One region of the Micromonospora sp. NPDC048839 genome, then DNA from elsewhere that is predicted to be linked to it. Evidence: riboswitches for the same ligand, from Rfam matches in the RefSeq annotation. Region 1 holds a riboswitch; each other region holds the start of a gene.
What was found. A riboswitch is a leader RNA that binds a small molecule or an ion and turns the genes downstream of it on or off. The one in region 1 is predicted to bind cobalamin.
Positions count from the first base shown of each region.

Region 2: it holds a riboswitch for cobalamin, as region 1 does, so the genes downstream of both, AB0C25_RS03900 (acyl-CoA thioesterase) here and cobN (cobaltochelatase subunit CobN) in region 1, are expected to answer to the same signal.
Region 3: it holds a riboswitch for cobalamin, as region 1 does, so the genes downstream of both, bluB (5,6-dimethylbenzimidazole synthase) here and cobN (cobaltochelatase subunit CobN) in region 1, are expected to answer to the same signal.
Region 4: it holds a riboswitch for cobalamin, as region 1 does, so the genes downstream of both, AB0C25_RS10935 (ribonucleoside-diphosphate reductase subunit alpha) here and cobN (cobaltochelatase subunit CobN) in region 1, are expected to answer to the same signal.

Region 1 is NZ_JBEZGL010000005.1:35,850-42,985, reverse strand. Features, by position in the region: gene AB0C25_RS11425 (hypothetical protein) at 1-343, opposite strand, end outside; gene AB0C25_RS11420 (hypothetical protein) at 576-1,289, opposite strand; gene AB0C25_RS11415 (RNA polymerase sigma factor) at 1,282-1,776, opposite strand; gene AB0C25_RS11410 (hypothetical protein) at 1,984-2,319, shown strand; gene AB0C25_RS11405 (MBL fold metallo-hydrolase) at 2,331-3,005, opposite strand; cobalamin riboswitch at 3,387-3,516, shown strand; gene cobN (cobaltochelatase subunit CobN) at 3,779-7,136, shown strand, end outside.
Region 2 is NZ_JBEZGL010000002.1:152,225-159,360, forward strand. Features, by position in the region: gene AB0C25_RS03875 (transcriptional regulator) at 1-915, shown strand, start outside; gene AB0C25_RS03880 (HD domain-containing protein) at 912-1,490, shown strand; gene AB0C25_RS03885 (GNAT family N-acetyltransferase) at 1,519-2,520, opposite strand; gene AB0C25_RS03890 (DinB family protein) at 2,517-3,056, opposite strand; gene AB0C25_RS03895 (zinc-dependent alcohol dehydrogenase family protein) at 3,716-4,708, opposite strand; gene AB0C25_RS03900 (acyl-CoA thioesterase) at 4,810-5,322, opposite strand; cobalamin riboswitch at 5,453-5,668, opposite strand; gene AB0C25_RS03905 (copper resistance protein CopC) at 5,799-7,136, shown strand, end outside.
Region 3 is NZ_JBEZGL010000035.1:11,148-18,283, reverse strand. Features, by position in the region: gene AB0C25_RS35760 (hypothetical protein) at 1-230, shown strand, start outside; gene AB0C25_RS35755 (DNA-binding protein) at 455-664, opposite strand; gene AB0C25_RS35750 (hypothetical protein) at 1,150-1,368, shown strand; gene bluB (5,6-dimethylbenzimidazole synthase) at 1,540-2,166, opposite strand; cobalamin riboswitch at 2,195-2,395, opposite strand; gene AB0C25_RS35740 (bifunctional 5,10-methylenetetrahydrofolate dehydrogenase/5,10-methenyltetrahydrofolate cyclohydrolase) at 2,408-3,307, opposite strand; gene AB0C25_RS35735 (sigma-70 family RNA polymerase sigma factor) at 3,529-4,098, shown strand; gene AB0C25_RS35730 (CU044_5270 family protein) at 4,117-5,082, shown strand; gene AB0C25_RS35725 (FAD-dependent monooxygenase) at 5,104-6,216, opposite strand; gene AB0C25_RS35720 (DUF2332 domain-containing protein) at 6,362-7,136, shown strand, end outside.
Region 4 is NZ_JBEZGL010000004.1:508,426-515,561, forward strand. Features, by position in the region: gene AB0C25_RS10925 (FadR/GntR family transcriptional regulator) at 1-244, opposite strand, end outside; gene AB0C25_RS10930 (enolase C-terminal domain-like protein) at 254-1,648, opposite strand; cobalamin riboswitch at 2,192-2,409, shown strand; gene AB0C25_RS10935 (ribonucleoside-diphosphate reductase subunit alpha) at 2,605-4,923, shown strand; gene AB0C25_RS10940 (ribonucleotide-diphosphate reductase subunit beta) at 4,980-5,975, shown strand; gene AB0C25_RS10945 (MerR family transcriptional regulator) at 6,354-7,136, opposite strand, start outside.

The sequences.
Region 1 (7,136 bases):
GTGACGTCGTGGCGGCACGGGCCACCCACAGGATCTTGTTGTTCGACCCGTCGCTTCGCACCTGGCGCAGCGGATGAGCGAACAGCACCGCCACGATGTCGCCCTTCGCGCCGAAGACGTGCGGTCCCCGGCTACTCCCGTGGAACCCGGCGTCCGCCCAGTCGGGCAGCGACTCCACCTGGACAGGCGAATGACAGCCCGTCGCGGCGTTCGCGGTGCTCCCGGCGTTCGCGGTGCTCCCGGTGGCGGCGGGCGGTGCGGCCGACCCACCGTCGGTCGCGGTCGCGCATCCCGCCAGCAGAGCCACCGATGCCGCCAACAGCGGCCTGCCCCATGAACCCATCTCGACCCTCCGGTACGTGTCGACGACTCACCTCATCTTCAGGACACCGGCCGCGCCCGTCGGGTTCCTAGGGCGTGTTTCGGACGTGTCGGTCGAGCCGAGCCGGAGTCCAGGCGTCGTCCGGCAAGGCGGAGCGGTGTCCGGATACCGGTGTTGTATCCGGACACCGCGACAACGCAGCCGGGCGGCGGCTGGGCCCGGCGCAGGCCGGCCAGCACGTCCGAAACACGCCCTAGCGCAGTGAGCGGGCGATCTCGATCGCCTCGGCCCTGGTGACCGCGCCCTCGAGCCGGTAGCTGACGTCGGCGTCCTGCCAGATCAGCGTCGAGGCGGCAAGTCGGGCGCTCTCCTTGCGGACCACGCCCGAACGGTCCACGTACGACAGCACGTGCGGGCCCTCGACCCATACCGCGAAGTCGCCGCCGACCTCGACCCAGTCGGCTCCCGGCGGGATGACCTCCTTGTGGAAGGACAGGTTGAGGCGACCGTCGAACGCGTCGACGCGCAGCGCGCCGCCGTCGTAGAGCAGCGTCGCGACCCGGCAGGTGCCCGCGGGGTCGGGGTCGGCGACCAGCACCCGCTCGGGCGGACCCAGCTTCGCCGGCAGACGGATCGGGAACCGTACCGCCCGTTGTGCCTCGTCCAGACCGGCGACCCGCTGCCCGGGCAGCGGCGACGCGACGCCGCCGGGCACCGTCGGCGCGGGCGCGACGGCAATGCTGACGCCGGCGAAGCGCAGCAGCCCGGTGACCGCGTCGGCGACGGCGGCACGGGTCGGCGGCAACACCGCCACCAGCAGCAGGGCGGCGAGCGCCGCCGCAGCGAGCGGACGCCACCGTCGCACCGGCCGGTGCAGCCGCCCTCGGACCTGGGCCCGCACGTCGGGCGGCTCGGGCGTTTCCAGCCAGGCGGACAGGTCCCGCAGTTCCCGTTCGAGGTCACCCATGCCGGACCTCCTCCCGGTCGAGCAGGCCGCGAAGCTTCGCCAGTGCCCGGGACGTGCGCGACTTCACCGTGCCCCGGGGCCAGCCCAGTGCCGCCACCGTCTCCTCCTCGCTGAGGTCGAGGAAGAACCGGCAGACGATCACCTCGCGGTCGCGTACCGGCAGTTGCCGCAGTGCCCGCACCAGGGCGGCGCGGCGCTCCCCGGCGAGGACCGCACCCACCGCGCCGTCCTCGGCGAACTCCGCCGTCGGGTCCGCCGCCGCGGCGCGCAGGACGAGCCCGTCGCGGCGGCCGCGCGACCGGTGCAGGTTGCGGGTCTCGTTGGCGACGATCGCGAGCAACCAGGACCGGAAGGACGACTCGCCCCGATAACGGGACAACTTGCGGTACGCCTTCACGAACGCCTCCTGGATGACGTCCTCGGCGTCCGAGCCCGCGCCGAGCAGCGCCGCCGTCCGGTACGCGGACGCGGTGTGCCGGGCGACCAGGAGGTCGTACGCCTCCAGGTCACCGGAGCGAGCGCGGGTGACGAGCGCGTCGTCGTCCAGGGGAAACCTCCGTTCGGGTCACACTCATGACACCGCCCACGCGTGGCGGGTTCCACCCCCGTCGGGTCAGCTGTCTCCCATCCGCCGTGCAGCGTATTGCCAGGATTCGGTGCTGCACTGGAGGGGCGTCGAGGGAAGGGGTGGGGCATGAGCTGGTTCAGTCGCCGGTCACGGGGCGCCGAGGCGACCCCGACGAAGCTGGACCGGGAGGCGACCCGGGATGACCTCGCCGCGCTGGAGGCGTTCGTCACGAGCCGGCGCGGGGTGGAGTTCTACCTGGAGCCGGAGACCACCGCGACGGACACCACGGTGGTGGCGATCGCCCACGACGGGGAGTGGATCCGCCGACGCACCGGCACGCCCCGCGCGGCCGGGTCCATCGCCCGCAAGCACGCGGTGCCGCTGTACGAGGCGGGCCGCACCGGCTACCCGGAACGGATGCGGGTGTGGAACCGCGCACACCCGGAACGCCACGCCCGCTGAGGCCCGTCCGCTCAGGCGGCCTCGACGACCGAGCGGGCCTGCTCACGTGTCATCGGCTCGGCGTGGCTGGAGACGTACCAGTGGTAGGTGTCGTCGAGCAGTCGCCGGACCAAGTCGAGGTCGATGCCGTCCTCCGGTCGGCGCAGGTGTGCCGGCGGCGGGTAGAAGCAGTCGCCCAGCAGCATGACGCCCGAGTCCGGCACCAGCACCACCGTCGAGTCCGTCGCGTGGCCGCCGCCGACGTGGCGTAGCCGAACCCCGACCGGCAGCTCGTCCAGATCGGCGAAGACCCGGGTGGGCGGCAGGATAGCGAAATCCTCCCAGGAGTCCACCGCGAGCGCCCGGGCCCGGAAGCTCGGGCCGAGGCGTGGATCGGCGTGTACCTGCTCGCGCAGGTAGCGGTGACTCCACGGGCGGGCGGCCTCGGCGCGCAGCAACGGTACGGCCGTCTCGTGCCCGACGATCTCCACTCCGGGCCAGGCGCAGGCGCCCCAGACGTGGTCCCAGTGGTGGTGGGTGTAGACGAGCCAGCGCGGCTGCGGAAGGCCTGCGGCGGCCAGCGCGGCCTGGATCTCCCGGGCGTGCGCGGGGCTCTGCCCAGCGTCGATCATCACACTGCCGTGCTCGTCGGCGACGACGGCGACGCCGGCCTGGACCGCGTCCGGGTCCGAGCCGCCAGGGCAGATCCAGACCCGACCGGCGAGGTGGTGGAATCGGGCGGCGCTGATGGTGATCGACCCCCGAGATTGATCGCGGACGTTGGGCCAGTGATCACCGATCCTAGGTGACCGCGCCGGATGCCACCGTCCCGCGAACGATAGGCGCAGGCCAGGGGACGTGCGCGCGTCCTTTGCTCTGCTTCAACCGACGCACCAGTAAGGCGTCGCATTGTTGCGCGGGTTGAAGCAGAGCAAAGGACGCGGCACATTGACCTGACGCCGGCGAAGCAGGGCTTCCTCGCCCGCAACCATTGGTAGTTTTCGATGGATGTCGCCCGCTTCGCGACGTCGGGTCGGCGTTGACCGGCGGCGGAGGGGTGTGGCAGCATTCGCGGCCTGACGGCAGTGAAGGAAGTCGGTGCGATTCCGACGCGGTCCCGCCACTGTCACCGGGGAGCGATCCCCCCTCGTGAGTCACGACCGTGTGTCTGCGGTTGGAAGGCCGGGGGAGAGCGTCGATCCGGAAGCCAGGATACTTCGGCCGTCGGGATGTACCCCAGGGCGTGGACACCCGAGGAGGACCCGATGACGCACGGCGTCTCATTCATCGACGATCATCGTCGCACTGCACTCCGGGGCACTGGCTTCCGGCACCGCTGAGCCGAGCGCCCGGCGCTGACCGGCCCCGACGCCCGTGTCGGTGCGTCCGGCCGCGCCGTCGTACCGGCTGACGCCGCACCCACCCGCTTCGTCCAGGTCGCCTCCGTGAGCGGCCAGGGCGTGACTCCCCGGAGCCCGCCGTGCGCATCCTGCTGCTCTCCACCGCCGACACCGACCTGCTGGCCGCCCGAGCCAGCGGCGCCGACTACCGGCTCGCCAACCCCGCGCGGGTCGCCGCCGACGAGGTACCCGCCCTGCTCGACGGGGTCGACCTCGTCGTCGTACGCCTGCTCGGCGGTCGGCAGGCGTGGCCGGACGGCCTCGCCGCGGTGCTCGCCACCGGTGTGCCGACGGTCGTGCTCGGCGGCGAGGCGCTGCCCGACGCGGAGCTGATGGCCATCTCCACAGTGCCGTCCGGGGTCGTCACCCAGGCGCTGGCGTACCTCGTCGAGGGTGGGCCGGACAACCTCGGGCAGTTGGCCCGGTTCCTCTCCGACACGGTGCTGCTCACCGGCGAGGGGTTCGCCCCACCCGCGCCCACCCCCGCGTACGGCGTGCACGGCGAGCACCCGACCGACCCGCAGCGGCCCACCGTGGGGATCGTCTTCTACCGGGCGCACGCGCTGGCCGGCAACACCGGGTTCGTCGACGTCCTCGCGGACGCGGTCCACAACGCCGGCGGCAACCCGCTGCCGATCTTCTGCGGCTCGCTGCGAGGGCTGACCACCGGCGCGGGACCGCTCGGGCTCTTCGCCCGCTGCGACGCGCTGCTGGTCACCGTGCTGGCCGCCGGTGGCGCAGTCGCCGCGGACGCCTCCGGGGGCGGCGACGAGGACGCCTGGGACGTCGGCGCCCTGGCCGCCCTGGACGTGCCGATCATCCAGGCGCTCTGCCTGACCAGCACCCGCGAGCAGTGGGCCGGCAGCGACGCCGGGCTGTCCCCGTTGGACGCGGCGATGCAGGTGGCCATCCCCGAGTTCGACGGCCGGATCGTCAGTGTGCCGTTCTCGTTCAAGCAGATCGACGCCGACGGGCTGTCGGTCTACGCGGCCGACGCCGACCGGGCCGCCCGGGTCGCCGGGATCGCCGTGCGCCACGCCCGGCTGCGGTACGTGCCCGCCGCCGACAAGCGGGTCGCCGTGGTGCTCAGCTCGTACCCCACCAAGCACTCCCGGGTCGGCAACGCCGTCGGGCTGGACACCCCGGTCTCGGCGGTCCGACTGCTCGCCGCGCTCGCCGAGGCCGGCTACCACCTGGGCGACGCGCCGGTGCCCGACGACGGCGACGCCCTGATCCACGCGCTGATCGCCGCCGGTGGACACGACGTAGAGTGGCTCACCCCGGAGCAGTTGGCCGCCGCCGAGGCCCGGATACCGGGGCAGACCTACCGGCGGTGGTTCGACCAGGTCCCCGCCGAGCTGCGCGAGCGGATGCGGGAACACTGGGGTGAGCCGCCCGGCCAGCTCTACACCGAGAGCGGCGACATCGTCCTCGCCGGGCTGCGCTTCGGCAACGTGGTGCTGCTGATCCAACCGCCGCGCGGCTTCGGGGAGAACCCGATCGCCATCTACCACGACCCGGACCTGCCGCCGAGTCACCACTACCTGGCCGCGTACCGCTGGCTGGCCGCCCCGCTCGCGGACGGCGGCTTCGGCGCGGACGCCGTGGTGCACCTGGGCAAGCACGGCACCCTGGAGTGGCTGCCCGGCAAGGGCCTCGGCCTGGCCGCCGACTGCGCCCCCGACGCGGTCCTCGGTGACCTGCCGCTGGTCTACCCGTTCATCGTCAACGACCCCGGCGAGGGCACCCAGGCCAAGCGCCGAGCGCACGCCGTGGTCATCGACCACCTGGTGCCGCCGATGGCCCGCGCCGAAACCTACGGCGACCTGGCCAAACTGGAGCAACTGCTCGACGAGTACGCCACCGTGCAGGCCCTCGACCCGGCGAAGGTGCCCACCGTGCGGGCGCAGATCTGGGACCTCGTACGCGCGGCGGAGCTGCACCACGACCTGCACGCCGAGGCGATGCCCGACGCGGACGACTTCGACGAGTTCGTGCTGCACCTCGACGGGTACCTCTGCGAGGTCAAGGACGTGCAGATCCGCGACGGGCTGCACATCCTCGCCGACGCGCCCACCGGTGAGCCCCGGGTCAACCTGGTCCTCGCTGTGCTGCGCGCCCCGCAGATCTGGGGTGGCGCCCGCTCCCTGCCCGGCCTGCGGCAGGCGCTCGCCGTCGCGTACTCCCTCGACGAGCAGGAGCTGCTCGCGGCACCGGGCGAACGACTGGCGGTGCCCACGGCGCTGACCGACGTGGTGGACGGGCCGGCCGGCACCGCCGCCGACGCCGTCGACCTGATCGAGGCCCTCGCCCGGCGGTTGGTCCTCGGCATGGAGACGCTGGGCTGGGACGCCGAGGCCGTCGACGCGGTGGTCACCGAGGTGACCGGCCAGTCGATCCCGGACGTCGCCGCCGTGCTGCACTTCGCCGCCACCGAGCTGGTGCCCCGGCTGGACCGGACCACCGACGAACTGACCAACACCCTCGGCGCGCTCGACGGGCGGTTCGTGCCGCCCGGCCCGTCCGGTTCACCCACCCGGGGCCTGGTCAACGTGCTGCCCACCGGCCGCAACTTCTACTCCGTCGACCCCAAGGCCATCCCCAGCCGCAACGCCTGGGACGTCGGGGTGGCCCTCGCCGACTCGTTGCTGGCCCGGCACCTCGCCGACACCGGGGCGTACCCCCGCTCGGTGGGTCTGACCGTCTGGGGCACCAGCGCGATGCGCACCCAGGGCGACGACATCGCCGAGGTGCTCGCGCTGCTGGGCTGCCGGCCGGTGTGGGACGACCGGTCGCGGCGGGTCACCGGCATCGAGGTGGTGCCGACCGCCGAGCTGGGCCGGCCGCGCGTCGACGTGACCGTACGCATCTCCGGCTTCTTCCGCGACGCGTTCCCGCACGTGGTGGCGCTGCTCGACGACGCCGTGCGGCGGGTCGCCGCCCTGGACGAGCCGGACGAGGACAACTACCTGCGGGCGCACGTAGCCGCCGACCTGGCCGAGCACGGTGACGAGCGGCGGGCCACCGCCCGGATCTTCGGTTCCAAGCCGGGGGCGTACGGCGCGGGCCTGCTGCCCCTGATCGACGCGCGGACCTGGCGCAGCGACGCCGACCTGGCCGAGGTGTACGCGGTGTGGGGCGGCTACGCGTACGGCCGGGGCCTGGACGGGCGGGAGGCGCGCGCCGACATGGAACGCTCCTTCGCCCGGATCGCGGTGGCGGTGAAGAACCAGGACACCCGCGAGCACGACATCGTCGACTCCGACGACTACTTCCAGTACCACGGCGGGATGGTGGCGATGGTCCGTCACCTCACCGGCACGTCACCGCAGGCGTACGTGGGTGACTCGGCGATGCCGCACGACGTGCGCACCCGCACGCTGGGCGAGGAGACCCGGCGGGTTTTCCGCGCCCGGGTGGTCAACCCGAAGTGGATCG
Region 2 (7,136 bases), on a different contig from region 1:
CTTGGCGCGAACACCGTTCTGCTCGCAGCACTCGACGACGCCGCCGAGGCGGATCTCATCGTCGCCGCCGTCCTCAACGAACACGTCGACCGCTGCGACCTCGCCGAACATCCGCTGGGCTGGTCTGTGCTCACCCACCGTCTGGCCGACTTGATCCTCTGGGCCGTCCTCGGGCAGACACCGACCTTCGCCAAAGGTCTATCCATCGCCCATACCCGGCGGGGTCCAGTCGCGTCCGGGCCGACCCTGCCCGTCGACGAGCAGCGTGCGTTTTTCGCTCACCTACACGTGCTCGCCGATCGCGCCGCAGCCGGACGGCATCGGAACGTGCTGCTGCACCGGCAAGCCTGCTTCCTCGCCGGCATGGACCCCACCAAGGCGGCAGCAGGTTGGCTCACCCAGACCACCGCCCGAGCTCGCCGCATGACCACCTTCCGCACCTGGTCACCGCTGTGGCCCGACGCCCGCTCCGTCGTCACGTCCCTCGCCAACCAGGGGGACCCGGAACCGTTACGGGACTTCATCGCTCACGCACACCCCGACGATGCCTGCGAGCGAGCGGCCCTCAACTACTCGGCCTACTGGGTGGGCGAGATCCCGTACCGCCACCGCGACGACTCCTTCATGCCCGAAGCGCTCGCTGACTGGCATGGCTCAATCCTTCTTCGACACCTGGTCCATCGCCTGGATCCAGGGCATCCCTTCGTCGACCTCAACATCCACAACGTCTGGGCCTTGCTGGCCGCACGACGCGGTCTCGCTGTCGACAACCCCGCCGTGACTCGGGCGTTCCTCGACCGGAGTGTCCCGCTCTTGGACAGTGATCGAATCTCCGCACAGTCACGGCAGGAACTAACCTCTATCGTCTATCGCCTGCGGGCGGACGGACTCACCGGCACAGGGACGGGCAGATGACCGACGACCACGACGCCGCCGGAGCAGTCAGCTTCATCTTCGAGGCCGGCGTCCTCAAACGCGCCGCCCGTACCGGCTGGTGGTTCGCTGGCGTCAAGCACCCCGAATCCATTGCCGAGCACTCGTTCCGGACCTCGCTCATCGGAATGATGCTCGCCGCCATGGAGGGCGCGGACCCGGCGCGGGTGTCGATGCTGTGCGTTCTACACGACACTCAGGAAACCCGGATCACCGACATCCCGCACATCGCCAAGCGCTACCTCACCGCCGTACCCAACACCGCCGTCACCGCCGACCAGGTTGCGGCCTGCCCACCGGCCGTCGCCGACGTCATCACCGCTGCCGTCGCCGAGTACGAAGCCGGCGAGACGCCGGAAGCCGTCGTCGCCCGCGACGCCGACAAGCTGGAATGCCTCGTCCAAGCCGTCGAGTACCGCCATCAGGGCATCGACAACGTCCAGCGCTGGATCGACAGCTCACGAGCAGCACTCAAGACCGCCAGCGCCCACCGCCTCGCCGACGCCGCCCTCAGCGGACAACCCCTCGCCTGGCTCACTCCCCCGCCGCAGGAGTAGGCCTTCGGCGGGATCCCGCCGCCTCAGCTCAGCGCGCCTCGACTGGTTTGCGGTAACGGGGTTGCCAAGCCGTCACCCGGTATCCCGCCTTCTCGTACAACCGAACGCTGTTGTTCGGATTCTCCGCGATCGTGCTGAGGCGGGCCGTCGAGACTCCCGCCTCCGCCAAAATACGGAGCGTGCGCCCCATCACCGCAAGACCGACGCCTCGCCGGCGGCACGCGGTGCCTACGGCAACCCACGGCGTCAGCGCGGTGCCGTCGGTCTGCAACTCGTTCACCACAACCGCGGCGATGTCGTCCCCCGCCCAGACGACACACCAGATGTCGATGTCCTGGACGTCGCGGAGGTACTCCTCGTAGGTCCTGGGCCGGTGGCCGTTACGTGATCCCGCGAAGCACTCCTCGATCACCTGGTGGATCTGGGGATGGTGGGCAGCCTCGACCGGACGCTGGATGAGCCCTTCGGGCAGCCGAATGTCGCCGTCCGGTAAACCGCTGAGGTCGTGGGTCATGTCAACGACCGTGAACGCGATTCGGTAACCGTGAGCTGTCAGCAGTGCCAGCTTGCCCGGCTGGTGCTCGCCCACGTTCGCGCCGAAGACGCTCCAGCCGCCGCCCGGCCTGCTGCCGTCGAACTCGACGGCCTGTGCCTCCTGCCACCGCAGCATGGCGCTGCCGATGCCCCGTCTGCGCCACGCTGGGCTCACGCATCCACTCAGCAGGTAGACCCGGGTATCGGCCGCCTCGGACCACCAGTCCATCCAGGTGAAGCCCACGGTTCGCCCCGAGTCGGCCTGGGCGATCAGACAGAACGGGTGTACGCCGTTGGGGTCCTCGCTGGTATCGGGACCGGGCAGCCAGAGATCGCCGTCGGCCCGGTGCGCCTCGGCACGGACGGCCTGGACGCCGGCAATGTCACTGGCACCCACATAGAGCCGCATCGTGACGCCGGCCTCCGCCAATGAGCCGAACTGCTCCTCACAAAAATTGAGAGTGGGCGATTCTGACTTGCCGCCCTGGTGGGTCACAGGCCGGTTCGCCCGTCGATGCACTCGCGCAGGAGGTCGGCGTGGCCAGCGTGCCGCGCATACTCTTCGATCACGTGGACAAGCACGTCGCGCGTGGCGTGGCTGCCACCGTCGACCGACACCTCGCGGCCCAGGTCGGCCTCCTCGAGGGCGTCGAGCCATTCGTCCGCCTTGGCGATCTCGGCCTTCCAGGTTGCAAAGGCGTCCTTCACCACCGCTGGGTCGGGGACCGCGCCCCCGAAGTCCCAATCCGGGTGGTCCTCGTGCTGGTAAAGGCACGGTGTGTCGGTTCGCCCTTGCAGCACACGCTGGAACCATTGGTTCTCCATCTGCGCCAGATGGCGGACCAGGCCGAGCAAGCTCAGGCTGCTGGGCGGTACCGAGCGTCGGCCGAGCTGCTCGGCGTCCAGTCCGTCGCACTTCATCTCTATGGTCAGACGGTAGTTGCCGAGATACTCCCGGTAGGTTGCCTTCTCGCCGACGGGCTGACCGAAGATCCTGGGGTCATCCTGGGGGGCGGTCCACAGTTTGCTCACGGCGCTACCAAATCGCGGGCGGATCGCACCAGTCAAGTGAGTTGCGGGTGCACCAACTTCGACGGCGGCACATCGCTGGCGAAGCTCGACTCGTCGTCCCGAAGGAACCACCGGTCCTCGGCGAGCGGGGTGACCAGAAGGATCGAGCTGCCTCAAAGTCCACCGGAGTTCACGTACGTCCGAGCACAGTCGTCCTGGTCGTCACTCAGACGAACGTCGGATCTTGCGCATGAGCATGGCCCAGACTCCGTACCCGGAGCCGACATTTCCCGTGACTGCGCCGGCAGCAGAGCCCATGAAGAGGGCGTTGGCGCAGTCCGGGCAGACCTTGCGGCCGGTGATCGTCTCTTGAAACGGCTCTTTCACCCGTCGTCTGCAGTCCGGGCACTCACGGCTTGACAGGCCCATTGGCTCTCCCCGGTCGGTTATCCAGCAGGGTATCCGGCTGCCACTACCCAATCGGTCGTCACGAGCGCCCTGACGCCTGCGAGGCGCCAGGGTGCGGCAGCAGTGCGACGAGGCCGGGGTAGGTATGCGCGTGTGATCCGGGCAGGCCCCGGCGTGCCGGCAACGCCGCCCGAGGGGTCGCAGAGGGCTCCAGGGTCAAAGGGCGGCCCGCAGCGACGCGCCCTGCGGATCGGACGGGCGGTCCCCGCATCTCAACCGGCGACGTCCACGACCACCTTGCCGTTCGCGGTGCCGCTGGCGACCAGGCGATGGGCGTCCAGGACCGTGTCGAGCGTGAACGCGCGTGGGTCCAGTCGCGGGCGCAACGCGCCGGCATCGGCCAGCGCCGCGACCTCGCGCAGAATGTCGCCCTGGTGTTCGCGGCCCTGCCCGGTCAGCAGCGGCAGCAGGGTGAACACCCCGGAGTACGTCGCTCCCCGGAACGACAGCGGGGCGAGCGAGTGCGACCCCCAACCCAACGCGCTGACCACGTGGCCGTGATAGGTGCGCACCGCCGCGAACGACGCGTCGAGGGTCGCGCCGCCCACGTTGTCGGCGATGATGTCGAACCCGACACCGTCGGTGTACCTCTGCACGTACTCCTCGACGCTTGTCGAGGTGTAGTCGATGGGCACCGCACCCAGGCTCTCGATCAGACGCATGCTCGCCGGCCCGCCCGTGGCGTACGCCTCGGCGCCGCGCGCCTGAGCGAGTTGGACGCTCACGTACCCGACGCCACCGGCGCCTCCGTGCACCAGCACCTTCTGCCCGGCCCGCACTCCGGCCCGGTCGACAAGCCCCTCCCAGGAGGTGATCGCCGCCAGGGGTAAGGCGGCGGCCTCCCGCATCGAGAGGGTGTTCGGCTTGCGGGCCAGTAGTCGGGTGTCCACGGCGGCGTACTCGGCAAGCGAACCCTGGAGGTCGCCCACGCCCCCGCACAGCCCGTACACCTCGTCTCCCGGCGCGAAGTCGGTCACGTCCGCACCGACCGCCGCGACGACGCCGGCGAGGTCGAGGCCGAGCACCGCGGGGAGCCGGATACGCGCGTGCGCGGCCTTTCCCGCCTGGATCTTCGTGTCGAGCGGGTTGACCCCGCTGGCGACGATCCGCACCAGCACCTGCCCGCGCTCGGGGGTGGGTTGGTCGATCTCCTCGATCGTCAGCGGAACGTCGAACTCCCGCAGCACCGCAGCGCGCATCGCCATCCACACTCTCCGTGATCGGGGCCTCTCGTGGACGCTATCCGACCGGATCGACGGTGGGGCGGGTTCCTCGGACCGGCCACCGCCACAACGGGCGGACCGCGTCAGGCGTCGTCGGCGCCGTCGAGCAGCGCGCGCCGCAGCGCCAGCCGGTGCTCCCGGCGGATCTCCGCCTCCCGGTACCGTCGCCGGTCCCCGTCGGTCTCCGGCAGCAGCGGCGGCACGGTACGCGGCTGCCCGTCGTCGTCGATGGCGACCATGACCAGGTGGGCGGTGGCCACGTCGGTGGGCGGCACCGCCCGGTCCCACCGGTCGGCGGTCACCTTGACGGCGACCTCCATCGAGCTGCGGCCGGCCCAGGTGATCCGGGCGTCGACGTGTACGACGTCACCGACCCGTACCGCGCGGAGGAACGCCGTCTCGTCGATGGCGGCGGTCACCGCCGGCCCGTCGGAGTGCCGGGCGGCGACCACACCGGCGACGGAGTCGATGAGGTTGAGGATCCGGCCGCCGTGCACCGTACCCATCAGGTTGGTGTGGTGCTGGTCCATGATCTGCGACAGGGTCAGGTGCGACGCCGACGGCGCTCGGCCGGCGATCGTGGTGGTGTCGTGCACAGCGGTAGTCCGTCCCTCGGGAACCCACACCGCCGGGTCGCGGACACCTGCTGACGGGGACCTGGCCGTACGCCACACGCCCGGCCCGTCACCCGCTCAGCCCACCCGCGAGGCCGACGGCAGCGCACACGGTTGTGTACGCGGCGCCGGCAGGTCTTCGGACTCGCGGGCCTGACCGGTCGGGCCGGTCCCCTACTGGCCGTCGCTTCCCAGGCCGTTGTGCCCAGTGCTGATGACGGCGGTCGTTCCCACTCACCGCTGCGGGGCAGCCCCGGATTTCCACCGGGTTCCCTCTTGCGACGCCCAGCCGGTCACGACGGGGCGAACCAGCGCCGTCGGCAGCATAGCTGGCCAGGGAATGTGTCCACCCGGGGCGTCCCGCTGCGGCGGCCCGCGACCTCGCCGTCAACTTTTGTCGTCGGAGGAAGAAGATCGCCACCTCTTGAAAAAAGTCTCGCGAGGGTGAGGATATCCAGATGCGTCGTCTCCCCCAGACTTGCGGGCGGGTGGTCTCGGGCCTCCTCGCGTTCCTCCTCGCCTCGGCGGTCGCCCTGCTCGCGTCCGCCCAACCCGCCGCAGCTCACGGGACCCTCGCCGAGTCCACACCGGCGGGCGGCGCCACCGTGCGCGAGCCGTTCACGGAGGTGCGGCTCTTCTTCACCGAGAAGGCCGCCGCCAACGCGTTCTTCACGGTCACCGCCCCGGACGGCACCCGGGTCGACGACGGCTGGTCACAGGGGGAGCCGAAGCCGCTGGCTAAGCCGGTACGGGAGTACTTCCTGGTCAACGGGCAGTTCGAGCCACGGGAGTACACGACGGGGTTCCCGGCGGTGGTGACCGTCGCCCACCTGCCCGCCAAGGGCCAGTATTCGGTGAGCTACCTGTCGGTCGCCTCGGACGGCGACACCGTGCGGGGCACCCTGACCTTCCGCTACGACGGGCGGGTGGCGGCAGCGCCGAAGGGGTGGAGCCCGCCGTCGACCCAGCCGGACCCGGCGCTGGTGGCCGCCACCGAGCAGCACAACACGTCCGGGCAGGCCTCGGCGGTGCCGACCACCGCGGATGACGCGTCGACCCCGCCGGCCGCGGCGGCCCCGTCGACCGGGTCGACCGAGGACAGCGGTTCCGGAGCGCTGGCCTGGGCCGGCTGGGCGGTGGCGGTCGCGGCGGCCGGGGCGGTGGTCGCGTACATCGTCTGGCGTCGCCGATCGGCTTCCACCGGCAGACCCACCGGCCGGGGCCGTACCTCGCCGGCGACCTCCGGTCGACGCGGCGGTGGTGCCCGGTCCACGAACAAGGCCGGCACCGGCCGGACCGTCGGGGCCAAGGCCGTCGGCGGCAAGGCTGCCGGCGGCAAGGCCAGCGGGGGCAAGACCGCCGGGGGCAAGACCGCCGGGGACAAGGCTCTCGGTGGCATGGCCGGCGTCGTCGCGCCGGCCACGGGCGACAAGCGACGGCCCACCACCGTGCCGGCGGCACGCAAGGGCAACACGGTCGTCACGGCCCGCACGGGCGTCGCGGTGGATCCGACGCCGACCGATCAGACCGTCGCCGGTACGGACGGCGAGCCGACGGTCGAGCCCGGAGCACGGCCCGACCCGGACCTCGCCGCCGCGACGCCCGGGTCCCGGCTGAGCAACACCCACCTGGCCCTGCTCGTCGGCGGGCTGGTGATCGCTCTGCTGGCCGGCTTCGGGCTGGCCCGCATCGGGACCGGCGACGAGAACCCGGCGAGCCGCGACGCCCGACAGCCCGCGGGCGGTCCGCCCGCCGCGGGGCAGGTGGGCTCCGCGAACGACGGGCACCAACACCCG
Region 3 (7,136 bases), on a different contig from region 1:
ACGCCGGCAGGAGAAGTCTCCTAACTGTCAAGCGGCTGCGTCCTGACGGCGGCCGCACTGCGGTCCACCTGGACGTTCGCACCTGGGCCGAGAAGCGTCCCAGCGAGGAGACCAACTATTGGCCCTGGGTGATTGCCGGCGCCATCATCTTGATGCTGGTTTCGGGGGGAGCTAAGAGCGCCGCAGGCAAGAATGACGACGAGGAGGTCGCCGGGAGCGGGAGAGCCTGAGGTGCCAACTGCGGGATACTGCGAATGATCCGCATCCAGGCACCTCCTCTGAAGTAAAGGGCCGACCCGCTGGGATTCTTGCTGTCGCGTACCACGATGCGTATTCAAGGACTCCGGGGATGACCTCTGGCTGGTGCCATGGAACTCTGACGCGTCACGTCACCTTCGAGGTCCAGGTACTGAAGGATCCAGTCCGGCAGGGCGTTGCGGTAAGCGCATCCGGGTCAGCGGTCTTCGTCGCCTTCGGTTGGGCGTGGTGGGCGGTTGTGCTTGGCCCAGTCGTCTACCTCGTCCGCATCCCAGATGGTCGTGCCGATCAGGCGGGCCATTGGCTCAGGGAAGCCGGGTCGGCGGGTGATCTGCAGTACCCGCTGCCGCGACACGTTGAACAGGGCGGCCAACTCGCCAGGCCCGTACAAGCGTGGTCGCTTCACGGTCTGAAACTAAGCGCAACTTACACTTGACTATCGTAACTTGCAGATTGACAAGACCCCGCCGAATGGTGTGTGGTGGAGTGGTCACGCCAGGCGACGGCGGGACAACTCGCCGGGAGGTCGGGTGCCGAAGCATGTGCCGTACGACGATTACCTGCTGGCGGTGGCGCTGACCTTTGCCCGGCGCCACCGGCCGGTCTGGTCGTGGCGGCGATGGCGGCGGACCTGCCGATGTGGGGCGGACCTGCCCTGCCGAGCTAGACACCGCATCCCGATCCGGCGCGGCCACTGGCCAGGGGAGGAGCAGGAATGATCGAGGATCACCTCGGGCGGCTCCTGTCCGTGGACTTGCCCGGCGTTGACGGCTTCTGTGCGGGCTATAGCTGGTGGCGGGCGTGGTTGTCCCCGTACCCCTGTTGTCAGGCGGAATGGGCCGCCCGCTGGCACGCCCGGTCCGCCGCCGGCCTCTCCCTGAACAGGGTGCAGTGACCACCCATGGCCCGGTCCTTCCGGTGTGGACCTGCGGCGGCTGTGACGCCCCTTGGCCCTGTCGGACCCGGCGTACCGAGCTGCGTGCCGAGTTCGACGGCGCGGCGGTGTCGTTGGGTCTCTACATGGCGTCCTACCTGGTCTGGGCCGCGGAGGACCTGACCTGGGTGTCCGCCGGGCTGCTGCACCGGCGCTTCCTGGGCTGGGTCCGGTGAGGTTATCCGGTGCGGCGGCGAGCGCAGGAAGCCGGCTCGATAACTTAATGCTGAGTAGTTGTGGGCGACCCGGTCTGACTACTCAGTATTAAGTGATCATGCCGATGGCGGTGGTGGCGGAGCCTGGCTACCGGCTCGCGCGTTCGCGCGCCCGGGGCTGCAGTCACCTGGTTACTCGGACCAACGATCGTGGTGGATCACCGACGACAGGGGACGTCGCTGACGCCACCCGTGCCGCTCCAGGTCCGGCGTCTGCTCCAGGTGGGTGACCGGGCCGAGGCAGAGCCACGCCACCGGGCGGACGGTGGCCGGGATACCGAGCAGGTCGCGCAGGAACGGCTCCCGGTAGAACGAGACCCAGCCGACCCCGAGCTGCTCGGCGGTTGCGGCCAGCCACAGGTTCTGGATCGCCAGACAGACCGAGTAGAGGCCGGCGTCGGCGATCGCGTGTCGACCGAGCACGGCCGGCCCACCCCGCTCCGGGTCGTACGTGACCACGACCGACAACGTCGACTCTCGTACGCCATCGATCTTTATTCGGGCGAAGCGTTCCGCCGCCGCACCGTCGAGAGTGGCCGCGAAGGTGTCCCGCTCCTGCTCCACGTGTCGGTGGAACTCCTGCCGCAGCTCAGGATCGCGGACCAGGATGAAGTCCCAGGGCTGGGAGAGGCCGACGCTCGGTGCGGCGTGCGCCGCCGTGAGGATCCGATCCAATGTCTCGGCGGGGATCGGCGCCCCGGTGAATTGGGCACGTACGTCCCGGCGGCGGTGGATGGTCTCGTAGAGTCCGTTGTTCAAGGCAGGCTCCCGCTGCGCTCGCGCCCCTGACGGGGCGATGACGCGAGGCCGGTCTTCGGACTCCCGGATCTCCGCTGGTCACCCGCCTTCCCAGCCCCTCAGGGCCAGTGGCTGCGTCTGGTACGCGTGGGTGGCAGCTCCCCGGTCACCGCGGCGGGCCCGTGCCGGACTCACACCGGCTTCCCGATTCTCCCCACTCGCGCGGGGCACCTCGCAACGTTTGTGCCACCGAGCAGCATAGCTACTGGCTCGCGCGCTCGGCCGCGCGCACGGCGTTGCGGAACAGCATCGCGACGGTGGTCGGACCGACCCCGCCGACCCGGGGCGTGATGGCGCCGGCGACCTCGGCGCACGCTTCGTCCACGTCCGGTAGGAGGCGCCGCCCTTCGTAGCGGACGCCGGCGCCGATGACGACGGCGCCGGGCTTGACGTGCTCGGGCCGCACGATCCGGGGTACGCCGGCGGCGGCGACGAGGATGTCGGCGCGGCGGGTGTAGCGGTCCCAGTCGGGCACGCCGGTGTGGACGACGGTGACGGCTGCGTTGGCGGTCGGGCGCTTCTGGGCGAGCAGCATCGCCAGGGGGCGGCCAAGGGTGGCGCCGCGGCCGAGGATGACGACCTCACGTCCGGCGACGGGGATCTGGTGGTACGCCAGGAGGGCTTCGATGCCGGCGGGGGTGCAGGGCAGCGGGCCGGGCAGGCCGACGGCGAGACGCCCCATGTTCAGCGGGTGCATGCCGTCGACGTCCTTGTCCGGGTCGATCGTCAGCAGCGCCGCGTCGTAGTCCAGATGCCCCGGTACGGGGTACTGCACGAGCAGTCCGTGCACGGCGGGATCGGTGTTGAAGCGGGCAATGGCCTGGTGCAGTTCGGCCTGGGTGGCGGTGGCGGGCAGATGCACGTGCGGGGAGGCGAACCCGAGCGCGGCGGCCTGGCGCTGCTTGATGGCGATGTAACCGGCGCTGGCGTCGTCGTCGCCGACGAGGATGGTGGCGAGGCTCGGGGTGATCCCGCGGCTGCGGAGTGCTGCGGCAGCGGCGGCGGTCTCGGCCAGGACGGCTTCGGCGACGGGTGCGCCCGGCAGGAGCCGAGCCGTGCCAGACGGGGTGTGGTGCTGCGCGGATCCACTGGTCGTGGTCATGACGGATTCTCCACGCAGGCGCCCAGGCGGTCGACGCCCGCGAGAGGCTCCCCGATGGTTTCACCATCCCCGTGCCGCCAGTCGCCGGTGCTTCGATCATGCCGCATCACCAGGGCGACTGCCCAACTGACCGGTCGTGCCGCCTGCGGCCGGGGGGTTTGGTAACACCCGCGGTCCGGCTTACGAAGAAGGGGTGTGACGGTTACGAGAGGGGACGGCCTGTGAGTGAGCCCAGCGAAGTGGGGGGTGACCTCGCCGGCATCGGGGCCGATCCGGTGGCCTTCGAGGTCTTCTACCGGCGGCACGTGGAGGCGGTGGGCCGGTTCGTGGCGCGTCGGGTCGACGACCCGCACCTCGCCGCCGACCTGACCGCCGACGTGTTCCTGGCGGTGATCGAGTCGGCGGACGGCTACCGGCCGGACCGGGGCAGCCAGGTCGGCTGGCTGTACGGGGTGGCCCGCAACGTCATCGGCGACGAGCGGCGTCGGGCTGCCCAACGGCTGCGGGTGACCGGCCGACTGGCCGGACGACGGGACCTGGGCCCCGATGACATCGCCCGCATCGAGGAGCGGATCGACGCCGAGTCGGCGGCCCGCCGCACCTGTCGAGCGTTGAGCGAGCTGCCCGAGGGCACCCGAACGCTCGTCGAACTCGTCGCCGTGGACGGCCTCAGTGTCGCGGAGGCGGCGACCGTGCTCGGGATGTCACCGGTCGCTGCTCGGGTCCGCCTGCATCGTGCCCGTCGCGTCGTTCGCGCCGTGCTCGCCCAACCGGCCACCACCCTCGCCTGACAAGACGGAGCTGACGCCATGAACAAGATCGAACAGTCGACCGAGGGTTTCGAGGAGCAACTCCTCAGAGATCTGACCGCCCACGTCGCCCGACGGGCCGAGGTGGCTTCGACGGGCCGTTCCGCCGGACGTTACACCCGGTTCCTGCGCGGTTGGCGACTCGCCGGAGCGTTCGGGCTGGCCGTCGTCCTGACCGCCGGTGGGCTGGCCGTCCAGACCATGCGGGTGGGCGACAAGCCGCCGCCCACGGCAACCGCGTCGGAGATCCTCCGGATGGCGGCGGACGCCGCCCGGCAGCAGCCCGAGCTGACCGCGCGACCCGACCAGTACGTCTTCACGGAATCCCTCGCGATAGTCAGGGACATGCCGGCCAGCGGCCCGTACCGGACCATCCGGAGCGAACTGTGGCAGTCGGCCGGCGGAGTCGCGTACACGCAGGGACGCTATCGACCGGAGACCGATCCGAACGGGTGGAGCGAGCTGACGGAGCTCCGCCTCGGTGATCCCGGGGATCCCGACAAGGAGCTCGACGCCTTCCAGTCGCCGGCGTACCACGGCGACCTGCCCACCGATCCGGACGAGCTGCTTCGATATCTCCGGGACCACCCGGTCGACCTGCATCTCCCCGAAGGAGCCGACGAGGAGGCCGTCTACGGGGACGAGAGCATGGTGTACACCACCGCGCGGATGATGCTCCAGGGCTACGTGCCGCCCCGAACGCTGGCGGCGCTGTTCGAGTTGTTGGCACGGGAGCCCGGGGCGGTCGTCATCTCGGGCGACGTGGTGGACGCCGCCGGTCGCCATGGGGTGGCGATTCGGATGCCCGGCGTGATCGGTGGGCACGATGACGTCCTCTTCGACCGGGACACCCACGTCTACCTCGGCCGCCGAGGGTCGGTGGTGCGCGACGGCAAGGAGTCCGTGCACGCGGCCGTCGCGCTCCTCCGCATCGCCATCGTCGACCGGCCGGGTCAGCAGCCCTGAGCAGCACCCGGCGACGGCGGTTCAGGGCTGGGCGAACAGCGGTCCGTAGTTCGAGCGGAACATCTGCTCACCCAGGCGGCGCATCACCAGGTCGCGGAGCGCGGGCGGGAGCCCGGTGGCCCTGTCGCGGCGGTGGGTCTGGTTGAGCACCCAGTCGGTACGCGGGCGTCGCCGCGCCTCGTACCCGCGCAGGGCTTCGGCGATGGACCCGGCGGCGGCCAGCGACGCGGCGAGCACGACGGCGTCCTCCAGGGCCATCGCCGCGCCCTGGGCCATGTTCGGCGAGGTGGCGTGGGCGGCGTCACCGATCAGCAGCACCGGTCCCCGGGACCAGGCGCCGAGCACGACCTCCTGGTTCGGGCCGGCGTGCAGGGTGCTGTCGTCGTGGTCGAGAGCCTTGAGCATGCTGGCGACCGGCTCGGTGAACGTCGCGGCCACCTCGTCGCGCCAGCCGGGTCGGTCGGCCACCGGGCCGTCGTTGTAGTAGCAGTAGGTCTGTTCGGCGCTGATCGGGATCGTCAGGAACTGCCGACCGCGCCCCAACTGCACCGACCAGACCGGCTCGGCGTCGATCCGGGGAGCGATCCACCGGTACGCGTACTGGCCGAGGTCGCGGGCCGCCGGAGCGTCGAAGGCGAGCCGCCGGACCGTCGAGTTCACGCCGTCCGCGCCGAGCACCAGGTCGTACCGTTCGATGCTGTGGTCGTCGAACTCGACGGCGACCCGGTCACCCTCCTCGGACAGCGCGACCGGGTGGCGGTCCCAGCGGATCGGGGTGTCCCCGACGCCGGCGAGCATCGCCCGGTGCAGGTGCGCCCGGGGTAGCGACACGCACGCCCCGACGCCCTGCCACAGCGCGGTCACGTCGATGTCGAAGAGGCGACCGCCGCGCTGGTTGGCGCTGCGCTGTCGGGTGATCTCCACGGCGACGTCGGCGACCGGCTCCCGCAGACCGAGTACGGCGAGCACGCGGGTCGCGTTGCCGGTGAGGTAGATGCCGGTGCCGGAATCGGTCGGCCCGGGTGCCCGCTCGACCACGTCGATCGTCGCGCCCCAGTCCCGCAACGCGGCCACCGTCGCGAGCCCGGCGACACCTCCACCGACGATCAGTACCCGGACACCGTTGCCCCGCACGACACACTCCTCCCCGTTGCCCCACCCGCACCCCCGCTGAGCTGCTGCTCAACGGGCCGGCCGCCGCAGCACTCTACGAGGGCGGTGAGTCGACACACGGGAATGGGGGCTGAATTTCCGAGGAATGGGCTGCGACGATCAGGGCATGACGACCGCTGAGGCGTACGCCGAGTTCGGCAGCCGCGAGGCGCGTGGGGTGTCGCCCACGTACGAGCGTCTGGCGCAGGCCGTCGCCCGTGACGACGCGCTGCTCGCCCTACTCGACAGGCTCCCGCCGAACAAACGGCAGCCGAATCTGCTGTTCGGAGTCGTGCGCTGGCTCGGCGGCCCGGTCGACGACCCGGTCGCGTTTCACGAGTACGCGGTGACGCACTGGCCCGCCGTCGAGGCGGAGCTGCGCACCCGGGCCACCCAGACCAACGAGAGCGGCAGGTGCGCGGTCCTGCTGCCGGTGCTCGCCGCGCTGCCGCAGCCCCTCGCCCTGCTGGAGATCGGTGCGTCCGCCGGGCTCTGCCTCTACCCCGACCGGTACGCGTACCGCTACGGCGAACACGAGGTCGGCTCCGGCGCGCCGGTCCTGGAGTGCGCGGCCAGCGGGTTGGTGCCGCCGGCCCGCGTACCCCGGGTGGTGTGGCGGGCTGGTCTGGACCTCAACCCGCTCGACGTGACCGATTCCGGCGACGTGTCCTGGTTGGACGCCCTGATCTGGCCGGAGCACGCGCACCGGCGGTCCCGGCTGCGTGCCGCGGCGGCGGTCGCCGGCACCGATCCTCCGCTGCTGGTCCGCGGTGATCTGGTGGACGACCTCCCGGCGCTGGCCGCCCGCGCGCCGGCCGACGCGACGCTCGTGGTCTTCCACACGTCAGTGCTCTACCAGGTGCCGCAGCCGCGCCGGGACGCGTTCGTCCGGCTGGTCCGTG
Region 4 (7,136 bases), on a different contig from region 1:
CCACGAAGCCCATCGGGGCCAGCAGCTGCGGCGCGTCGAGGTTGGTGACGTAGGTGCCGTCCCCCTGGCGGATGTTGACGATGCCGAGGATCGACAGAGCCGACATCCCCTCGCGCAGCGAGCCCCGGGAGACGCCGAGCGACTCGGCGAGGTCCTTCTCGATGGGCAGCCGGTCCCCGGGCTTGAAACGCCCTTCGAGGATCATCCGTTTGATGCCGTTCACCACCTCGTCGGTGCGCGACATGACATCCCCCTAGCGGCCGGCGGGGGTGGCCGTTCCACCCGCGATCACGTACGGCTCCGAAGATGACACCGTAGTCGGGTCCGTCGCCGCCCAGTAGCCGCCGTCGGGGAACCGGTAGAGCTCGACCGACTCCTGGCGCATCCGGGTGGAGTAACCGGGCTGACGGGGCAGGACGTAACCGCTGCCCGAGCCGGTGTCCTGGATGATGCACGGGTCGGTGAAGTGCTCGTGCAGGTGGTCGACGAACTCGGTGACCCGGTTGGTGAGATCTCCCGAGATCGCGACGTAGTCGAGCACCGACACGTGCTGGACCATCTCGCACAGCCCGACACCGCCGGCGTGGGGGCACACGGGGATGTCGAACTTCGCGGCGAGCAGCAGCACGGCGACGATCTCGTTGATGCTGGCCAACCTGCCGGTGTCCAGTTGGCAGAAGTCGATGGCCTCGGCCTGGAACAACTGCTTGAACATCACCCGGTTGTGGCAGTGCTCGCCGGTGGCGACTCCGATCGGAGCGACGGCGCGGCGCACGGCGGCGTGGCCCAGGATGTCGTCGGGGCTGGTCGGCTCCTCGATCCACAGTGGCTCGAACTGCGCCAGGGCCTTGACCCACTCGACGGCCTGACCGACGTCCCACACCTGGTTGGCGTCGATCATCAGGTTGCGGTCCGGGCCGAGGATCTCCCGGGCGATGCCGCACCGGCGGATGTCGTCGTCGAGGTTGGCGCCCACCTTCAGCTTGACGTAGCCGTAGCCGGTGTCCACCGCCTCCTGGCACAGCCGGCGCAGCTTGTCGTCGCCGTAGCCGAGCCAGCCTGCCGAGGTGGTGTAGGCGGGGTAGCCGGTCCGGTCGAGCTCGGCGAGGCGGGCCGCCTTCGTGCTCTCCTTGGCGCGCAGGATGGCCAGCGCCTCGTCCCGGGTCAGCGCGTCGGACAGGTAGCGCAGGTCCGCGATGTCGACGAGCTGCTCGGGGGACATGTCGACGAGCAGCCGCCACAGCGGCTTGTCGGCGACCCGGGCGACCAGATCCCACGACGCGTTCAGGACGGCGGCCAGCGACAGATGGACGACACCCTTCTCCGGGCCGAGCCAGCGCAGTTGGGAGTCGCTGGTGAGCAGACGGTAGACCGCGCCCATGTCCGCCGCCATCGTCGCGACGTCCACGCCGACGAGGCGCTGTGCCTGGTGGACGGCTGCCGCGACGACGATGTCGTTGCCCCGGCCGATGGTGAAGGTCAGGCCGTGGCCCGCGAGTGGCGCACCGCTGCTGTCGACGCCGTCGGTGTGCAGGACGACGTAGGTCGCCGAGTAGTCGCCGTCCTTGTTCATGGCGTCGGAGCCGTCAGCGGTCAGGGAGGTGGGGAAGCGGACGTCCTCGACGGTGACGGCGGTGATCTGCGGCATGCGCTCCTCGCCCGGTTAGGCTAAAGATCAGATGATCTCTGGGAGTATACGGAGGGTCGATCCGACGCGTCAACGACGTCGGTCATCCAGGAATCGAAGACATCCAATGTTTTTTCGTGTTGGAGATTCGTCGGTGTGCGGTCTCCTCGATCGCCGTACGCGGTCCGCAATCCCTGGGCGCGGTGGTGGCAACATTCGCCGCGCTGGTAGGAACCGTCGACCCGGGGACTGCTGCGGCGCTGCCGGCCCGAGGGGGGCGGTGGTGCGGGATGTGAACAGTGGTCCAGAAGATTGGATGTCCACTTCGGAAGGCCACATTCACGGCTGAGTATAGGCAGGGATCCTTACATCTAAAGACTTAATACATCACACCTTTCCGAATGTCGACACCTGCTCGTGTGCCGCGTGCCGCGGGGGCGTCGATCCGCCGGGCCTCGGCGCGGCTCGGCTTGGTCGGGGTGGCCGGTGACGACCGTCACGGAGGTCGCCGTCGACACGCCCGGGACCGACATGTGGGGTGTGACAACCGCAGCGTCCCTATATATGGTGTCGAGCGCAGCTGGTTCGGCCGCTCATCCGGAGCGGTCGAGGCAAGAGGGAATCCGGTGGAAATCCGGGACTGTCCCGCAGCGGTGAGTGGGAACGACAGCCGTCATGAGCACTGGGCCACGAAGCGGCCTGGGAAGCGACGGCCAGTAGGAGACCGGTCAGCCCGGTCGTGCCCACGAGTCCGAAGACCTGCCAGCGCGCCGCGCACCCGCACCCGGGTGGGCGGCGGTCCGAGGCCGCGTGGGACGGCCGACGCCACCTGACCCACGCCGTGCCGGCGTGGCGTCCGCCGGTGTCTGTCTCCACGCGTACGAGGGGCCATCAGGTCTCGAACTCGCGAGGAGTGAGTGGTGACAGTCACCGAGGTAGTCCCGGTCAGTGGCGACGCGGCCGTACGGCGCACGCCGATGCAGGTTCGCAAGCGCAACGGCACCACCGAACCCGTGGACGTGAACAAGATCGTCCGTGCGGTCGAGCGGTGGGCCGACGACCTGGCCGACGTCGACCCGATGCGGGTCGCCACCCGCACGATCAGCGGCCTGTACGACGGCGCGACGACGGCCGAGCTGGACCGGCTGTCCATCCAGACCGCCGCCGAGATGATCGGTGAGGAACCGCAGTACTCGCGCCTCGCCGCCCGGCTGCTGTCCGGCTACGTCGACAAGGAGGTGCGTCGACAGGGCATCAGCTCGTTCAGCGCGGCGATCCGGGTCGGCCACGCCGAGGGCCTGATCGGGACCGACACCGCCGCGTTCGTCGCCGCCCACGCCCCGATGCTCGACCACGCTGTCGATCCCGACGGCGACCGGCGATTCGAGTACTTCGGCCTGCGCACGGTGTACGACCGCTACCTGCTGCGCCACCCCACCAGCCGACTGGTGCTGGAGACCCCGCAGTACTGGCTCCTCCGGGTGGCCTGCGGGTTGTCCCAGACGCCGGACGAGGCGGTCGGCTTCTACCGACTGATGTCCAGCCTGGCCTACCTGCCCAGCTCACCGACGCTGTTCAACTCCGGCACCCGACACACCCAGATGTCCTCCTGCTATCTGGTCGACTCTCCGCGCGACGAGTTGGACTCCATCTACCAGCGGTACGCCCAGGTCGCCAACCTGTCGAAGTTCGCCGGCGGCATCGGCATCGCGTACTCCCGGGTCCGCTCTCGCGGCGCGCTGATCCGCGGCACGAACGGGCAGTCAAACGGGATCGTGCCGTGGCTGCGCACGCTGGACGCGAGCGTCGCCGCGGTCAACCAGGGTGGCCGGCGCAAGGGCGCGGCCTGCGTCTACCTGGAGCCGTGGCACCCGGACATCGAGGAGTTCCTGCAACTGCGGGACAACACCGGCGAGGACGCCCGGCGCACCCACAACCTCAACCTGGCCAACTGGGTCCCGGACGAGTTCATGCGCCGCGTCGAGGCCGACGAGATGTGGTCGCTGTTCGACCCGCACGAGGTGCCCGAGCTGCCCGACCTGTGGGGGGAGCGGTTCGACGCCGCGTACCGGCAGGCCGAGGCGCAGGGTCGCCACGTGCGGCAGGTCCCGGCGCGGGAGCTGTACGGCAAGATGATGCGCACCCTCGCCCAGACCGGCAACGGGTGGATGACCTTCAAGGACGCCGCGAACCGGCTGTGCAACCAGACCGCCGAGGACGGCAACGTGGTGCACCTGTCCAACCTGTGCACCGAGATCATCGAGGTGTCCAGCGACGCCGAGACCGCCGTGTGCAACCTCGGCTCGGTGAACCTCGCCGCGCACCTCACCGAGGGCGGCATCGACTGGGAGCGGCTGCGCGTCACGGTCCGTACCGCAGTCACCTTCCTCGACCGGGTCATCGACATCAACTACTACCCGACCGAGCAGGCGGCGGCGAGCAACCCGCGCTGGCGGCCGGTCGGGCTCGGGCTGATGGGCCTTCAGGACGTGTTCTTCGCGCTGCGGCTGCCGTTCGACTCGCCGGCTGCGCGGGAGCTGTCCACCCGGATCAGCGAGGAGCTGTACCTGACCGCGCTGGAGACCTCCGCCGACCTGGCGCGTCGCTTCGGCGCGCACCCGGCGTACCCGCAGACCCGGGCCGCGCGGGGCCAGCTCCAACCCGACCTGTGGGGCGTCGAGGGTACGCAGGCCGCGCGGTGGGACACGCTGCGCCAGCGGGTCGAGACGTACGGGCTGCGCAACTCGCTGCTCGTGGCGGTCGCGCCGACCGCGACCATCGCCTCGATCGCCGGTTGCTACGAGTGCATCGAGCCGCAGGTGTCCAACCTGTTCAAGCGCGAGACCCTGTCGGGGGAGTTCCTGCAGGTCAACACCGCCCTGGTACGCGAGCTGAAGGCCCGCGGCCTGTGGACCGACCGGATCCGCTCGGCGATCAAGCGGGCGGAGGGGTCGGTGCAGGACATCGCGGAGCTGCCGGCCGGCGTCCGGGAGTTGTTCCGCACCGCCTGGGAGCTGCCGCAGCGGGCGCTGATCGACCTGGCCGCCGCCCGCGCCCCGTTCATCGACCAGTCCCAGTCGCTGAACCTGTTCCTGGCCGCGCCGACCATCGGCAAGCTCTCCTCGATGTACCTGTACGCCTGGAAGGCCGGGCTGAAGTCCACGTACTACCTGCGTTCGCGCCCCGCCACCCGGATCCAGCAGGCCACCGTCGCGGTCGTCGCCCCGGTGGCGGCCGACGCGGAGGCTCTGGCCTGCTCGCTGGAGAACCCCGAGTCGTGCGAGGCCTGCCAGTGACCGCCGCCGACACCGTCACCGCCGCCGCCAGCACCACCGACACGAGGACCACGCACATGCTGCTCGACCCCGGGATGGACCTCACCCTCCGCCCGATGCGCTACCCGCACTTCTTCGACAGGTTCCGCGACGCCATCCGCAACACCTGGACAGTGGAGGAGGTCGACCTGCACGCCGACCTCGCCGACCTGGACAAGCTGTCGCCGGCCGAGCGGCACCTGGTCAGCCGACTCGTGGCGTTCTTCGCCACCGGCGACACGATCGTCGCCAACAACCTGGTGCTCAACCTCTACCAGCACGTCAACAGCCCCGAGGGTCGCCTCTACCTTTCCCGGCAGCTGTTCGAGGAGGCCGTGCACGTCCAGTTCTACCTCAACCTGCTCGACACGTACGTGCCCGACGAGACCGAGCGCTTCGAGGCCTTCGCCGCCATCGAGAACATCCCCTCGATCCGTCGCAAGGCCGAGTTCTGCTTCCGCTGGATCGACTCCCTGAACGACCTGCGGGAGCTGCGGACCCGGGACGACCGCCGGACGTTTCTGCTCAACCTGATCTGCTTCGCCGCGTGCATCGAGGGGCTGTTCTTCTACGGCGCGTTCGCGTACGTCTACTTCCTGCGCTCCCGTGGCCTGCTGCACGGCCTGGCCTCCGGCACCAACTGGGTGTTCCGCGACGAGTCGATGCACATGGCGTTCGCGTTCGACGTCGTCGACACCGTCCGCGCCGAGGAACCGGACCTGTTCGACGACGACCTCGCCGACCAGGTGCGGCAGATGCTCGTCGAGGCCGTCGAGTGTGAGGTGCAGTTCGCCGAGGACCTGGTGGGCCACGGGGTGCCCGGCCTGACGTTGGCCGACATGCGGGAGTATCTCCAACACGTCGCCGACCGCCGCCTCGCCCAGCTCGGCATCGCGCCGCACTACGGGTCGAGCAACCCGTTCGGCTTCATGGAGTTGCAGGACGTGCAGGAGCTGTCCAACTTCTTCGAGCGGCGCGTCTCGGCGTACCAGGTCGGGGTGGAAGGCACCGTCGCCTTCGACGACGACTTCTAGGCGAGTAATTCCCAACCCTGGCTGGGGCGGTGAGCGCAGCTGGCGGTGACCGTCGGTCACCTCCGTGAGGGCCGACGCGGTAGTGAACGGTATACCTGTGAGTCATAGTTATGACTCACAGGTATACCGCTCAACAGCACAACGCCATGGCGGCAGCCACGGCGGAGGGCCAGCGCACTCACCGCCGCGGGTGCCCATTACCCGATGGCGGTTCCGCACCGCCCGTTGCGGGGACAAGTACTGGTCCGGCCCGGCGAGGTGCCGCCGGCGCGCTGAAACCGATGCTCGCCCTGGCCGCGGCGGCGATCGCCAGCCGTGGCGTGATCGGGCTCGCCGCCCGGCGTATCCCTGACCCGGTGAACGTTCCTGGACAACGCACTAGGCGGCGACCGGTCCGGGGGCCTGGCGTCGCTTGGTGAGCCACCGCATCACGTGCAGCGGGTGCGACGCCGGGTCCGGGATCGGGTGGAAGACGTGCTCGACCTCGCCGTCGGCGATGATCAGCGTCAACCGCTCGTAGAGCGTCATGTCACCGGCGGTGCGGGTGGGCAGCCGCAGCGCGTCGGCAAGCGTGAGCCTCGGGTCGGGAATCAGCGGGTAGGGCAACCGCAGCCGGTGGGCGAGTTCCCGCTGGTACCCGGTCGACTGCGCGGACAGGCCGTACACCCGGGCAGCGCCGGCCGCGCGGAGTTCCGCGTGGTGGTCGCGGAACCAGGCGGCCTGCTCGGTGCTGCCCCGGGCGCCGTGGACCTCCAGCAGCCCGTTGGGCAGGTCGACACCCGGCCGCCCGGTCAGGGGGTACACGAAGATGACGGTGCGCCCGGCGCCGAGCGCGCCGAGATCGACCGGGCGGCCGTCGGTGCCGTAGAAGGACAGGGGCGGCAGGCGGGTGCCGACCAGCGCGGCGGGGTCGGCGCCGGCCGCCGCGCTGCCGGGCACGACCTGGGTCGCGGCCGCGTCGAGGCGGGCGTCCAGCGCGTCCCGCTGGGCGGTCAGTTTGCCGATCCGTTCCTGCAGGCCGGTGATGGTGCTGCGGTACGTCGCCACCGCCGCCGCGCACACGTCGGCGTCGTCGGCGCCACCGGCGATCGACTCGACGAACGGGCGGGTCTCCTCGACGGTGAGGCCGAGCGCCATCAACTCGCGGATCTGGGCCACCAG